Regions from separate parts of the Bacillus cereus group sp. MYBK79-1 genome, predicted to be linked through region 2. Evidence: riboswitches for the same ligand, from Rfam matches in the RefSeq annotation. Region 2 holds a riboswitch; each other region holds the start of a gene.

Region 1 (4,247 bases), on a different contig from region 2:
TAAGAAATAGTAGAAGAGATCTTCGCAGTCTGCGAAGATCTCTTTTTTTTGAAAAACTTTCTATATGTGGATTAAGATAGATATACGTAGAAAAACTAATAAGGTTTACTTCAGTAAATAAGGTATATTATATTTGTTGAATAGATTCTCTTTAAAGACAAGAAAAGTAGGTGAACAAAGTGGGAAAATATCAATTGGATTACAAAAGTCAGGTAGCTGTGGCAAAGTTTCATGAAAAACAGACGCCTGTCAAATTTGATAAAAAGCAGCAAATTGAAAATTTGCGTGCGGAGTATTTGAAAAAGAAGCAAAAACAAACAGATAAATAATATGTTACGTTTTTGATAGGAGAAACTAGTTCTAATTACCATATATTACTATTTGGTAATTAGAACTAGCTAAACCCTATTAAAATCGGGATAAACATGTAAATAGAAACAAAGCAACGAGAAAAGTTGACTTATTAGTCACATTTTTTAGTATTCATTTTAAGGATTTCCTGTATAATACAATTTGAAAGAAAATCTATGGTTTGACAAGAAACACTCCTTTCGGTTTTGCTCACTGAAGGGAGTGTTTTTTTGTAGCTACAAACTCCGCTGTACTCATTACATTTGCATATACGCCATTTAAACTAGCCAAAATTGTGTTATGAATATAAACGGCTGGTATAGTAGCATTCTTAAAAGAAAGATCTTTTGTAGCACAAGCATCATGTATAACAGTACATTGAAAGCCGAAATCGAAAGCAGCCCTTACGGTAGCATCGATACACATATGAGTCATCATCCCGCATATGACGACGTGCTCAATAGCTAAACGTTGTAATTGTTCTAGAAGGTCAGTTTCCCGAAAACTATTTGGATAATGTTTGAGTATAACGGTTTCTTCTCTAAGTGGACGTACGCTTTCATGAATATGTACACCTTCAGTATTGGGTAGGAAAAAAGTAGCGTCATCTTTTATTGCTACATGTTGGATATGAAAAATAGGTTCGTTTTTCGTTCTAAAGAGTTGTAGTAGCTGGCTAGCATAGTCACTTGCCTCTACCGGATTACGCAATTCCATCTTTCCATGCGGAAAATAATCATTTTGAATATCAACGAGTAAAAGAGCTGTTTTCATATATTTATCTTCCTCCGATTTCATATTCAAATAATGGTATTCAATTTATCCGACATTAACGGGCAGTAAAACTCCCACCTCAAAATTCGGCTGGAGCAAAGAAGTTAGGTGGGAGATCAACTGTCCGTAAATGTCCGATTGGTGAAGGCTAATAATCAGTGGGGGATGAACAAAACCCCCACTGATTATAGTTTCACTTTATAGAGAGGATTCTCCTTTTAAAAAATATGAAGGAGGAGAATTTAACATAACTTTAAAAATTATTATTGTATGTGATTTTTTATTTGAAAATTTTAATAGAAAAATAATTAATATTTTTCTAAAAAATGTATTGACTCCTATTATTCTGAGTTCTATAATGAGAATTAATTAAACGACAATTAAATCGATACATTCTTATCCAGAGAGGTGGAGGGACTGGCCCTACGATACCTCAGCAACGGGTTTTTTAATACCGTGCTAACTCCAGCAAGCCTATAAAGGCTTGGAAGATGAGAAGATGTGAACGAGTACATATAAGTGCTCTCCTTCTTATCTTTATGGTTGATAAGAAGGAGAGCACTTTTTATTTTACCTCGAAAGCTCTACTTCAAGTTTTTACAGCATATAGGAGGGAAGAAAATGATTTCTTTTAACAACGTAAGTAAAGTATATGAATCAGGTGGGCAATCTGTTCATGCGGTGGAAGATGTAACATTATCCGTTGAGAAGGGCGAAATTTTTGGCATTATCGGTTTTAGTGGTGCTGGAAAGAGTACATTGTTACGCCTAGTAAATATGTTAGAGAGACCGACGGCGGGAACGATTTCAATAGATGATAAAGATATTACATTACTATCGACGAAAGAATTACGGAAGCTAAGACAAAGAATCGGAATGATTTTTCAAAGTTTTAATTTATTTAATTCAAGAACAGTGTTTGGGAATATTGCTTATCCATTAAAGTTAGCGAAAGTACCAAAGAATGAGATAAAAGAAAGAGTAAATGAACTGCTGAAGTTTGTAGGGTTAGAAGATAAAGCAAACTATTATCCAGAGCAGCTATCAGGCGGACAAAAGCAGCGTGTTGGTATTGCAAGAGCACTTGCAACATCGCCAGATATTCTTATATGTGATGAGGCAACATCAGCTTTAGATCCAGAAACAACGACAGAGATATTAAACTTATTAAAGAAAGTAAATCGAGAATACAATGTAACAATTCTTCTTATTACACATGAAATGCATGTTGTGAAAGAAATTTGTCACCGTGTAGCTGTAATGGAGAAAGGAAAGGTTATTGAAGAAGGAAAACTGTTTGACGTTTTCACACAACCAAAAACAAAGACAACTCAAAACTTTGTACGTTCTATTATTAATGATCATTTACCAGAAAGTGTTCTAGGGAAAATTCAAAATGGTGGACAGATTTATCGCTTAACATTTACTGGTGAAGAGACAGGACAGCCAGTGCTATCATATATCGCGAAAAACTATAACGTCGATGTAAACGTACTGTATGGAAATATTATTGAACTTCAAAATGTGCTATTTGGAAATCTACTTGTAGAACTGCAAGGTGAGCAGAAAGAAATTCAAAAAGCATTACAACACCTACGACTACAAGTGCAGCTGAAGGAGGTAGAAGCTCATGCGAGTTGATTGGAGTATATTTTGGCCCCGCATAGTAGATGCGACGGGGGATACCCTCTTAATGGTAATTGTAACCCTTATATTTGCTACAATTCTTGGTATACCTCTAGGTTTACTATTGTATGTAACGAGGAAAGGGAACTTTTTAGAAAATAAATGGGTATTTTCTATTCTTAATATCATTATTAATACAATTCGTCCGATTCCATTCATCATCTTCTTAGTAGCGTTAAGCCCACTAACAAGAAGCGTTATTGGAACGACGATTGGAACAGCAGCAGCAATTTTCCCAATGACGTTAGTTGCCTCAATCGGTATTGCTAGAATGGTTGAAACAAATCTTGTTTCAGTTCCAAAGGGAGTCATTGAAGCAGCTCAAGCGATGGGTGCTTCACCATTTAGAATTGTTTTTGAAATCCTTGTGCCAGAAGCGTTAGCGCCATTGATTTTAGGAGTTACATTTATGACAGTTGGTCTAATTGAATTTTCTGCAGTTGCTGGGCTTGTCGGTGGTGGCGGTCTTGGTGACTTAGCGATGACATATGGTTATCAACGTTTTGATACATCAGTTATGTTCGTAACGGTCGTTTTACTTATTATTCTCGTACAGGTAGCTCAAAATTTAGGAAACTACTTTGCGAAAGTCTTTTTACGCAGATCATAAAAAGGAAGAGGGGAAAAGAAAATGAAGAAAATTTTAGCATTTGCATTATCAGCGATTGTAGGAGTTTCAGCGTTAAGCGGCTGCTCAGATGCAGGGGCAAAAGAGAAAACAGTTCGTATTGGTGTAACTGGAACGGATGGAAACGCTTGGGAAATTGTAAAGGGAAAAGCTGAAAAAGAAGGGATTAAAGTTAAATTGATTGAGTTCTCTGATTACACGACGCCAAATAAAGCGTTAGCTGATGGGGATATTGAATTAAACTCATTCCAGCACATTGCATTCTTAGAGCAATTTAAAAAAGAGCATAAGTTAGATATTACAGCTGTTGGTACAACGCAAATTGCACCAATGGGCTTATACTCTGAAAAACATAAGAAAGCAAGTGAAATCCCAGATGGTTCAGAAATTGCAATTCCAAATGATCCAACGAACCAAGCGCGTGCATTAAAACTTCTTGATGCAGCTGGATTAGTAAAGCTTAAGAAAGACTTTGGCTTATTCGGAGATCCAAGCGGTATTGCTGAAAATCCGAAGAAGTTAAAAATTACACCGGTTATCGCACAGCAAACACCTCGTGTATTAAAAGATGTTGCAGCCTCAGTTATTAATAACGGTGTTGCTGGTCAAGCTGGATTAGACCCAGCGAAGGATCCAATTTTCTTAGAAGATCCAAAGAATGAAAATGCGAAGCCATATATTAATATTTTCGCAGCTCGTACGAAAGATAAAGATGATCCAACACTGAAAAAAGTAATTGAACTATATCATTCAAAAGAAGTAACAGATGCAATTAAGAAAGAAACAAATGATGGTTCCATTTCAGTAG
Region 2 (4,247 bases):
TTTAATCATTTTAATGAGCTCAATAGAGGACAAATCATATACAGAAGTGGCACCTGGAAAATCACCGACGCGTGCTGGATCACCAGTTAAAGCTAACACTTCTTCCATACCTAACGCTGATAAGCCTAGTAAATGAGATTGTAGTCCGATGACGTTATGGTCTCTACACGTTAAATGCGTCAATACTGGAATATCATGCTTCGTTAATAATGCCCCCATTGCCATATTCGAGATGCGAGGCGATGCTAATGAATTATCTGCTAGAGTAATAGCATCTGCCCCAACTCTTTTCAATACTCTTGCGCCTTCAAAAAATCGCTGCGTATCTAACGTTTTCGGTGGATCTAATTCCACTACTACTGTCGTTTGTTTTTTTGCTTTCTCTGCTAATGTGACATGAGCTTTCGAACGTTTCTCGTGTGTATGAACTACTTTCGGTCTTTGAACCGTATCCTTTTCTATTACAGGCGTAATATTTGCAATTGCACGTTTCATACTTTCAATATGTTCTGGAGTCGTGCCACAACAACCACCTAATAACCGAATACCTTGCTCAATAAACTTCGGCGTCATCGCTTCGAAATAAGCTGGACTTCCCTCATATACGTAACGTCCCTCCACATAATTAGGGAGACCTGCATTTGGATATGCTGACAAGTAGCCATTTTGCGGAATCGATATCATTTTAAAAGCTTCCGTCATATGAAGTGGTCCTAGTTGGCAGTTCAATCCAACGACATTTGCACCATAATCTAAAAGCTGTTTTAATATTTCATTTACATCATTTCCATTTTGAGTCGTACCTGCCTCATGTAACGCTAATTGAGCTACAATTGGAATATTCGTTTGTTTTCGTAACACCTGAACAGCATGAAGTAATTCAAACTCATCATAGAAAGTCTCTAATAACAGTCCATCAACCTGTTCTTCTAGTAATGCACTTGCCTGCTCAAGTAGCATAAATTCTCTTTCTATATCAGTCGTTGTAACAGCTCCGATATGTTTCATACCGCCAATTGTTCCTAAAATTGCATTTCTATCTGTAACAGATGCTTTCGCCAATTTTACCGCCGCTCTATTAATTTCAGTAACTTGATTTTCTAAACCATACATACGTAATTTTGCTTCATTTGCTCCGTACGTATTTGTTTGAATCACATCTGCCCCAGCAGCTACATATTGCTTATGAATCGATATAATTAAATCTGGATCAGATATGTTCAATTCTTCAAAACTACTTTGCAAACCATGTGAATGTAATAACGTCCCAACCGCACCATCACCTATTACAATTCCTTTTGATAATAAATCTAGTAATTTCACAATTCTCCCTCATTTCTATCAATATAAAAACCCCCTCTTCACTTTGAAGAGGGGGACATAATCGTTCCTCCTCTTATTATGCAAAACAATCGTTTTGCAGGTATTAGCACCGTTTCAAACATTTCGTTTGAAGGTTGCCGGGTTTCACAGGGCCTTTCCCTCCACCGCTCTCAATAAGAGTTTGTCTTTATTATTTTATTTATGTAGCTAAAAGGAAATGCGTTCCCCTTTTAACAATGTTTGTTAATTTTTTAATAAATTTAGCACGCACAAATGCAAAAGTCAATGACACTTGCGGAAAAATAAAAATTATTTAAAATAAAGTTGCAATTCAATTATCTTTTGTTGTAAAGTTAAAAACATAATAAAATTTCATACGAACATTCTTATCTAGAGAGGTAGAGGGACTGGCCCTATGACGCCTCAGCAACCATTAACATTTGTTAATAAGGTGCTAATTCCAGCAAATTGTGAAAGATTTGACAGATGAGAAGAAGACTCTATTCAAATCGAAAGCCTTCTTCTTAGAAGGCTTTTTTTATTTTACCCCGCTATTTGAGGGCAGTAAGATTCCCAACTCAAAATTCAGCTAGAACAAAGAAGTTAGGTGGGAATCATCTGCCCGTAAAAGCCCGATTGGTGAGGGCTGATAATCAGTGGGGATGAATCCCTCACTGATTAAAGTTTCACTTTACATTCACTTAATTGTTAATTTAAAAAGGAGGAATTTTTATATGTCAACTATTGAAACAAAACTAGCACAAATCGGAAACCGGAGCGAAACTACAACAGGAACTGTTAATCCGCCTGTTTATTTTTCAACTGCTTATCGTCACGAAGGAATTGGTAAGTCTACTGGATTTGACTATTCACGAACTGGAAATCCAACTCGCGGCCTGTTAGAACAGGCAATCGCAGATTTAGAATACGGTGAACAAGGTTATGCCTGTAGTTCAGGGATGGCAGCTGTTTTCCTCGTCCTTTCCCTATTCCGTTCCGGAGACGAACTTATTGTATCTGAAGATTTATACGGAGGCACTTATCGATTATTTTCTGAGCAAGAAAAAAAGTGGAATGTTCGATGTAGATACGTAAATACACAATCTATTAAACAAATTGAGAAAGCTATCACAACTGAAACGAAAGCTATTTTCATAGAAACCCCAACTAATCCATTAATGCAAGTTACTGATATTGCCGCTGTCGCAACTGTAGCGAAAAGACACGGACTACTTCTTATTGTAGACAACACATTCTATACGCCTTATATACAGCAGCCATTAACAGAAGGTGCCGACATTGTACTTCATAGCGCAACGAAATATTTAGGGGGACATAACGATGTACTAAGCGGTCTTGTCGTTGCAAAAGGAAAGGAACTTTGTGAGGAAATCGCTCATTACCATAATGCCTCTGGTGCAGTCTTAAGCCCATTTGACTCATGGCTATTAATTCGTGGTATGAAAACGTTAGCGCTTCGTATGAGACAACATGAAGAAAATGCAAAAGCAGTTGTCGCTTATTTAAATGATGAAGACGGGGTGACAGATGTATTTTATCCTGGAAGAGGCGGCATGATCTCATTTCGTCTGAAAGATGAAACGTGGATTAATCCATTCTTACAATCTTTATCCTTAATTACATTCGCTGAAAGTCTTGGTGGTGTTGAAAGTTTAATGACCTATCCAGCAACGCAAACGCACGCTGATATTCCTGAAGAAATCAGAACGGCAAACGGTGTATGCAATCGTCTTCTTCGATTTTCCGTTGGCATTGAAAATAGTAACGATTTAATTCAAGACTTAAAGCAAGCCATTAAACTTGTAAAAGAAGGTGTAAGAATATGAGTTATTCTATTGATACACTCTTACTGCACAACCAATATAAACATGACTCGCAAACAGGAGCTGTTAACGTTCCCATCTATAATACATCAACATTCCACCAGTTTGATGTAGATACGTTCGGAAAATATGACTATAGCCGCTCTGGTAATCCAACTCGTGAAGCTCTTGAAGATATCATTGCTTTATTAGAAGGCGGAACAAAAGGATTTGCCTTCGCATCAGGAATTGCAGCGATTTCTACTGCATTCCTCCTTCTTTCACAAGGTGATCACATACTCATTTCAGAAGACGTATATGGAGGCACTTATCGAATTATAACTGAAGTTCTCTCCCGTTACGGTGTTTCACATACATTTGTTGATATGACCAATTTAGAAGAAATAAAGCAAAACATTAAGCCAAATACAAAACTCTTTTATGTGGAAACACCCTCTAATCCACTTTTAAAAGTGACAGATATTCGTGCTGTTTCTCAACTTGCAAAATCTATTGACGCCCTTACTTTTGTTGATAATACATTTTTGACACCACTATTCCAGAAGCCACTTGATCTTGGCGCCGATGTCGTTCTTCATAGTGCCACAAAATTCATTGCTGGTCATAGTGATGTTACTGCCGGATTAGCAGTTGTAAAAGATGCCGAACTCGCTCAAAAACTTGGATTTTTACAAAATGCATTCGGTGCTATTTTAGGTCCTCAAGATTGTTCTCTCGTACTTCGCGGGCTAAAAACATTACATGTACGTCTTGAGCATTCAGCTGCTAACGCCAATAAAATTGCACATTATTTACAAGAGCACGCTAAAGTTAAAAATGTCTATTATCCTGGCTTACAAACACACCTTGGATTTGATATTCAACAATCTCAAGCTACATCAGCCGGAGCTGTCCTATCTTTCACTTTACAATCAGAAGACGCACTCCGCCAATTTTTATCAAAAGTAAAATTACCCGTCTTTGCAGTTAGTTTAGGGGCTGTCGAATCGATTCTTTCCTACCCAGCTAAAATGTCACATGCAGCACTATCGCAAGAAGCTCGCGATGAAAGAGGGATTTCTAATTCATTACTTCGGTTAT
Region 3 (4,247 bases), on a different contig from region 2:
TGTAACCTAAGTTCATACGTTTACCAATGCCGTATTCGCCACCAGTCCAGCCAGTGTTTACTAAGAATACTTTCGCATCGTGTTTCTCGATTTTTTCACCAAGCATTTCAGCATAGCGAGATGCATCAAGTGGTAAGAATGGTGAACCAAAGCAAGTTGAGAATGTTGCTTGCGGAGATGTAACGCCGCGCTCTGTTCCTGCTAGTTTACTAGTGTAACCACTTAAGAAATGATACATAGCTTGTTCTTTTGATAACTTACTGATTGGAGGCAATACGCCAGATGCATCAGCAGTTAAGAAAATGATTGTATTTGGGTGTCCAGCAACACTTGGCAGTACGATATTGTCAATCGCATGCATAGGGTATGCAGCACGAGTATTTTCTGTTAAAGTAGTATCGTTATAGTCTGCGATACGCGTTTGGTTATTAATGATAACGTTTTCTAAAACAGATCCAAATTTGATTGCATCGAAAATTTGTGGTTCTTTCTCGTGAGAAAGGTTTACACATTTTGCATAGCAACCGCCTTCAATATTGAATACACCGTTATCAGACCAACCATGCTCATCATCACCGATTAATTTACGGTTTGGATCAGCAGATAATGTTGTTTTACCTGTTCCAGATAAACCGAAGAATAGTGCTACGTCGCCTTCTTCACCTACGTTTGCAGAGCAATGCATAGAAAGAATATCTTGTTCAGGTAATAAGAAGTTCATAATAGAGAAGATTGATTTTTTCATTTCTCCAGCGTATTCTGTACCACCAATTAGTACGATACGTTTTTCGAATGAAACCATAATGAATGCTTCAGAGTTTGTACCGTCAACAGCTGGATCAGCTTTGAAATTCGGTGCAGAAACAATTGTGAACTCTGATTCATGAGTTGTTAATTCTTCTTCAGTTGGACGAATGAATAATTGATGTACAAATAAATTGTGCCATGCATATTCATTAATAACTTGAATTGGTAGGCGGTAATTGCGGTCAGCGCCTGCAAATCCATTGAAGACGAATAACTCTTCTTTTTCTTTTAAGTATTCTAAAACTTTAGTATATAATTTATTAAAATGTTCTTCAGAAATCGGTTGATTCACTGCTCCCCAAGCAATTTTGTCAGCAACCGATGCTTCTTTCACAATAAATTTATCTTTAGGAGAACGTCCTGTATATTTTCCAGTTGAAGCAGAAACGGCACCAGTAGAAGTTAATTTCCCTTCATTTCGCATTAATACTTTTTCCACTAATTGCGGAACACTTAGTTGAATCTGTGCATTGCTTCCGTTCAATAATTCGTGTAAACCAATTTGGACATTCACAGTACTCATATTTATATACCATCCTTTTCATTTAATGAAATATTTCTCGTAATCCCCAACAAGAGTATAACACAATTATATAAATAATGTATACTATTTATTTCTTTTTGTTTGTGTGAATGCATTATTTCCTTATTAATATTTCATTTCAGGCGTATTGAGAAAAACTTTCAGGAAAATGTGAATATTAATTGACAAATGAATATCATTTCTTTAGTATAGGTTGGGACGGATACTCTCTTATCCCGAGCTGGCGGAGGGACAGGCCCGATGAAGCCCAGCAACCTCATTTGTAGTGGTAAATACAGGTGAATAGGTGCTAAAACCTGTGCGAGGCTAACGGTCTCGAACGATAAGAGCAAAGGGCAAAAAGCAGTATGCAAGTAGCAAATTAAACCTTTCCTCTATGTAAAGTAGGAAAGGTTTTTCTGTATGCTTGTGTGGGAGAATAAATGTATGTCGCAGTTTGTGGCAAATTAAGGATGAGTTCCGTACAATATATACAATTACTGTAGGGAGGTTTACCACATGACAAAGAAACGTCATCTGTTCACATCTGAGTCTGTAACTGAAGGACATCCAGATAAAATTTGTGACCAAATTTCTGATTCAATTTTAGATGCGATCTTATCAAAGGACGCAAATGCACGTGTAGCTTGTGAAACAACTGTAACAACTGGTTTAGTATTGGTAGCGGGGGAAATTACGACTTCTACTTACGTAGATATTCCAAAAATCGTTCGTGAAACAATTCAAGGCATTGGTTACACACGCGCAAAATACGGATTCGATGCAGAAACTTGTGCAGTTTTAACATCTATCGATGAGCAGTCTGCTGACATCGCTATGGGTGTTGACCAAGCGCTAGAAGCACGCGAAGGTCTAATGACTGACGCTGAGATTGAGGCAATTGGTGCAGGAGACCAAGGTTTAATGTTTGGTTTCGCATGTAATGAAACACAAGAGTTAATGCCACTTCCAATCTCGCTTGCTCACAAATTAGCTCGCCGTTTAACTGAAGTACGTAAAGATGAGACATTATCATACTTACGTCCGGATGGAAAAACGCAAGTTACAGTTGAGTATGATGAAAATGGTAAACCTGTACGTGTAGATACAATCGTAATTTCTACACAGCATCATCCAGATGTTACATGGGAAGAAATCGATCGCGATTTAAAAGAGCATGTAATTAAAGCTGTAGTTCCAGCAGAATTAATGGATGGAGAAACGAAATTCTTCATTAACCCAACTGGTCGCTTCGTAATTGGTGGACCACAAGGTGATGCTGGTTTAACAGGACGTAAAATCATCGTTGATACTTACGGTGGATACGCTCGCCACGGTGGCGGTGCATTCTCTGGTAAAGATGCAACAAAAGTTGACCGTTCTGCAGCATATGCAGCTCGTTATGTTGCGAAAAACATCGTAGCAGCTGGTCTTGCTGACAAAGCAGAAGTACAACTTGCATACGCAATTGGTGTAGCACAACCAGTATCAATTTCAGTTGATACGTTCGGCACTGGTAAAGTATCTGAAGACGTACTAGTAGGACTAGTTCGTAACAACTTCGATCTTCGCCCAGCCGGTATTATTAAAATGCTAGACTTACGTCGCCCAATTTACAAACAAACAGCAGCTTACGGCCACTTCGGACGTACTGATGTAGATCTAACATGGGAACGTACAGACAAAGCTGCAGCTTTAAAAGAGCAAGCTGGTCTATAATATATGAAAAAAAGCTTTGCGCCGTGAGCGCAAAGCTTTTTTTATTTTGTTTTATTTACCACTTGGATGCAAGAACCACAATAAACTTCTCCATCTAGCTCAATGTACTTTCTCACATTTGTCATACCACTTGCCGGAAATGGCATATGAATCCATGCTTTTTCATATGTTTGTATTTCCTTTTCACATGATTTACAAAGGACTGGTTTCTTCTTGAACATATGTAATCAACCTTTCATTTGACGTGCTTTACCCGCGCAAAAGGCACTGCTTAGTAAAAATAGGGTTGCGAATATAATGCTTACTAATGTAGCGTATGGAATTGCGCCTTTTAGAGAAAAGCCAACAGTAATGGAAGCGACGAATAAGAGGATGAATGTTGTTGTTAATTTTTTATAAAGTTCCATAGTGAATAAATCTCCTTATCAAGAAATTTTTGCATAGCATCATCTATCTGGTATATATGTGGAAACTATTCCTGTAGAGTGAGTAGTACCACCAGCACGTACGTAAGTGTGGCTTAATTGTAAACCTAAATTTCCTGCAGTATTTGAAGTTCTAATTTTTGTATTCATTTGAGCTGTTTTGGGTACAGGGTTAAATAGGTTTTTCTCCAGCGTCCAACTGCCATAGTTTTCACTTAATAATGAGTTGCTGTTTATACTGAATCCAGTTAAATTTCGAAAAAAGAATAGTGGAAGCATAGTGGAATCTGGTTCATAATTTATTAACTTTTGAGATGAATAAGGTACAGATAATTGTGTATTCCAGCTTATAAAAGGTGGATTTATAACTGTGTTTTTAATAGTATGAGATGCTGTAATGTCCCACACAGATCCTACTTTTCCGTTAATATCTGCGTCAGAACTGTTCTGACTAAATGTAATAGTTGTTGTTAATTTAGCCCCAGAATAAAAAGAGTAATTATAAGTTCTACTTGCTTGAAAGGACTCAGTAGTATATGAAGTGGAGTGTGCAATTTTTTCTAAAGTGCGTATAGTTTCTTTTTGAACTGCTTCTATACTTTCTGTTTTCGTTTCTGAGAAGTAATAGTCTCTATAGCTAATTTTATTTATATAATAATTAGAGACCGCAAATAAATATAAATTTGTTTTAGGAGAGGATTCTAAGATGTTTGTTTTAATGGGATTACCATTATTATGATAGAGCTGGATTTCAGCAGAATTTGTTTCAAGTG

The links. Region 2 has a riboswitch for S-adenosylmethionine ahead of ACTFOB_RS16995 (bifunctional homocysteine S-methyltransferase/methylenetetrahydrofolate reductase). Riboswitches for the same ligand answer to the same signal wherever they lie in the genome.
Positions count from the first base shown of each region.
Region 1: it holds a riboswitch for S-adenosylmethionine, as region 2 does, so the genes downstream of both, ACTFOB_RS23795 (methionine ABC transporter ATP-binding protein) here and ACTFOB_RS16995 (bifunctional homocysteine S-methyltransferase/methylenetetrahydrofolate reductase) in region 2, are expected to answer to the same signal.
Region 3: it holds a riboswitch for S-adenosylmethionine, as region 2 does, so the genes downstream of both, metK (methionine adenosyltransferase) here and ACTFOB_RS16995 (bifunctional homocysteine S-methyltransferase/methylenetetrahydrofolate reductase) in region 2, are expected to answer to the same signal.

Region 1 covers NZ_JBQAEO010000022.1:30,641-34,887, reverse strand. Annotated here, with positions in the region: gene pruA (L-glutamate gamma-semialdehyde dehydrogenase) at 1-3, shown strand, start outside; gene ACTFOB_RS23805 (hypothetical protein) at 180-329, shown strand; gene ACTFOB_RS23800 (cysteine hydrolase family protein) at 562-1,125, opposite strand; SAM riboswitch class I at 1,519-1,623, shown strand; gene ACTFOB_RS23795 (methionine ABC transporter ATP-binding protein) at 1,747-2,766, shown strand; gene ACTFOB_RS23790 (methionine ABC transporter permease) at 2,756-3,421, shown strand; gene ACTFOB_RS23785 (MetQ/NlpA family ABC transporter substrate-binding protein) at 3,443-4,247, shown strand, end outside.
Region 2 covers NZ_JBQAEO010000010.1:94,882-99,128, reverse strand. Annotated here, with positions in the region: gene ACTFOB_RS16995 (bifunctional homocysteine S-methyltransferase/methylenetetrahydrofolate reductase) at 1-1,323, opposite strand, end outside; SAM riboswitch class I at 1,394-1,503, opposite strand; SAM riboswitch class I at 1,707-1,816, shown strand; gene metI (cystathionine gamma-synthase/O-acetylhomoserine thiolyase) at 2,058-3,170, shown strand; gene metC (cystathionine beta-lyase) at 3,167-4,247, shown strand, end outside.
Region 3 covers NZ_JBQAEO010000002.1:384,150-388,396, reverse strand. Annotated here, with positions in the region: gene pckA (phosphoenolpyruvate carboxykinase (ATP)) at 1-1,330, opposite strand, end outside; SAM riboswitch class I at 1,559-1,680, shown strand; gene metK (methionine adenosyltransferase) at 1,850-3,049, shown strand; gene ACTFOB_RS06725 (hypothetical protein) at 3,091-3,270, opposite strand; gene ACTFOB_RS06720 (hypothetical protein) at 3,277-3,456, opposite strand; gene ACTFOB_RS06715 (hypothetical protein) at 3,496-3,882, opposite strand.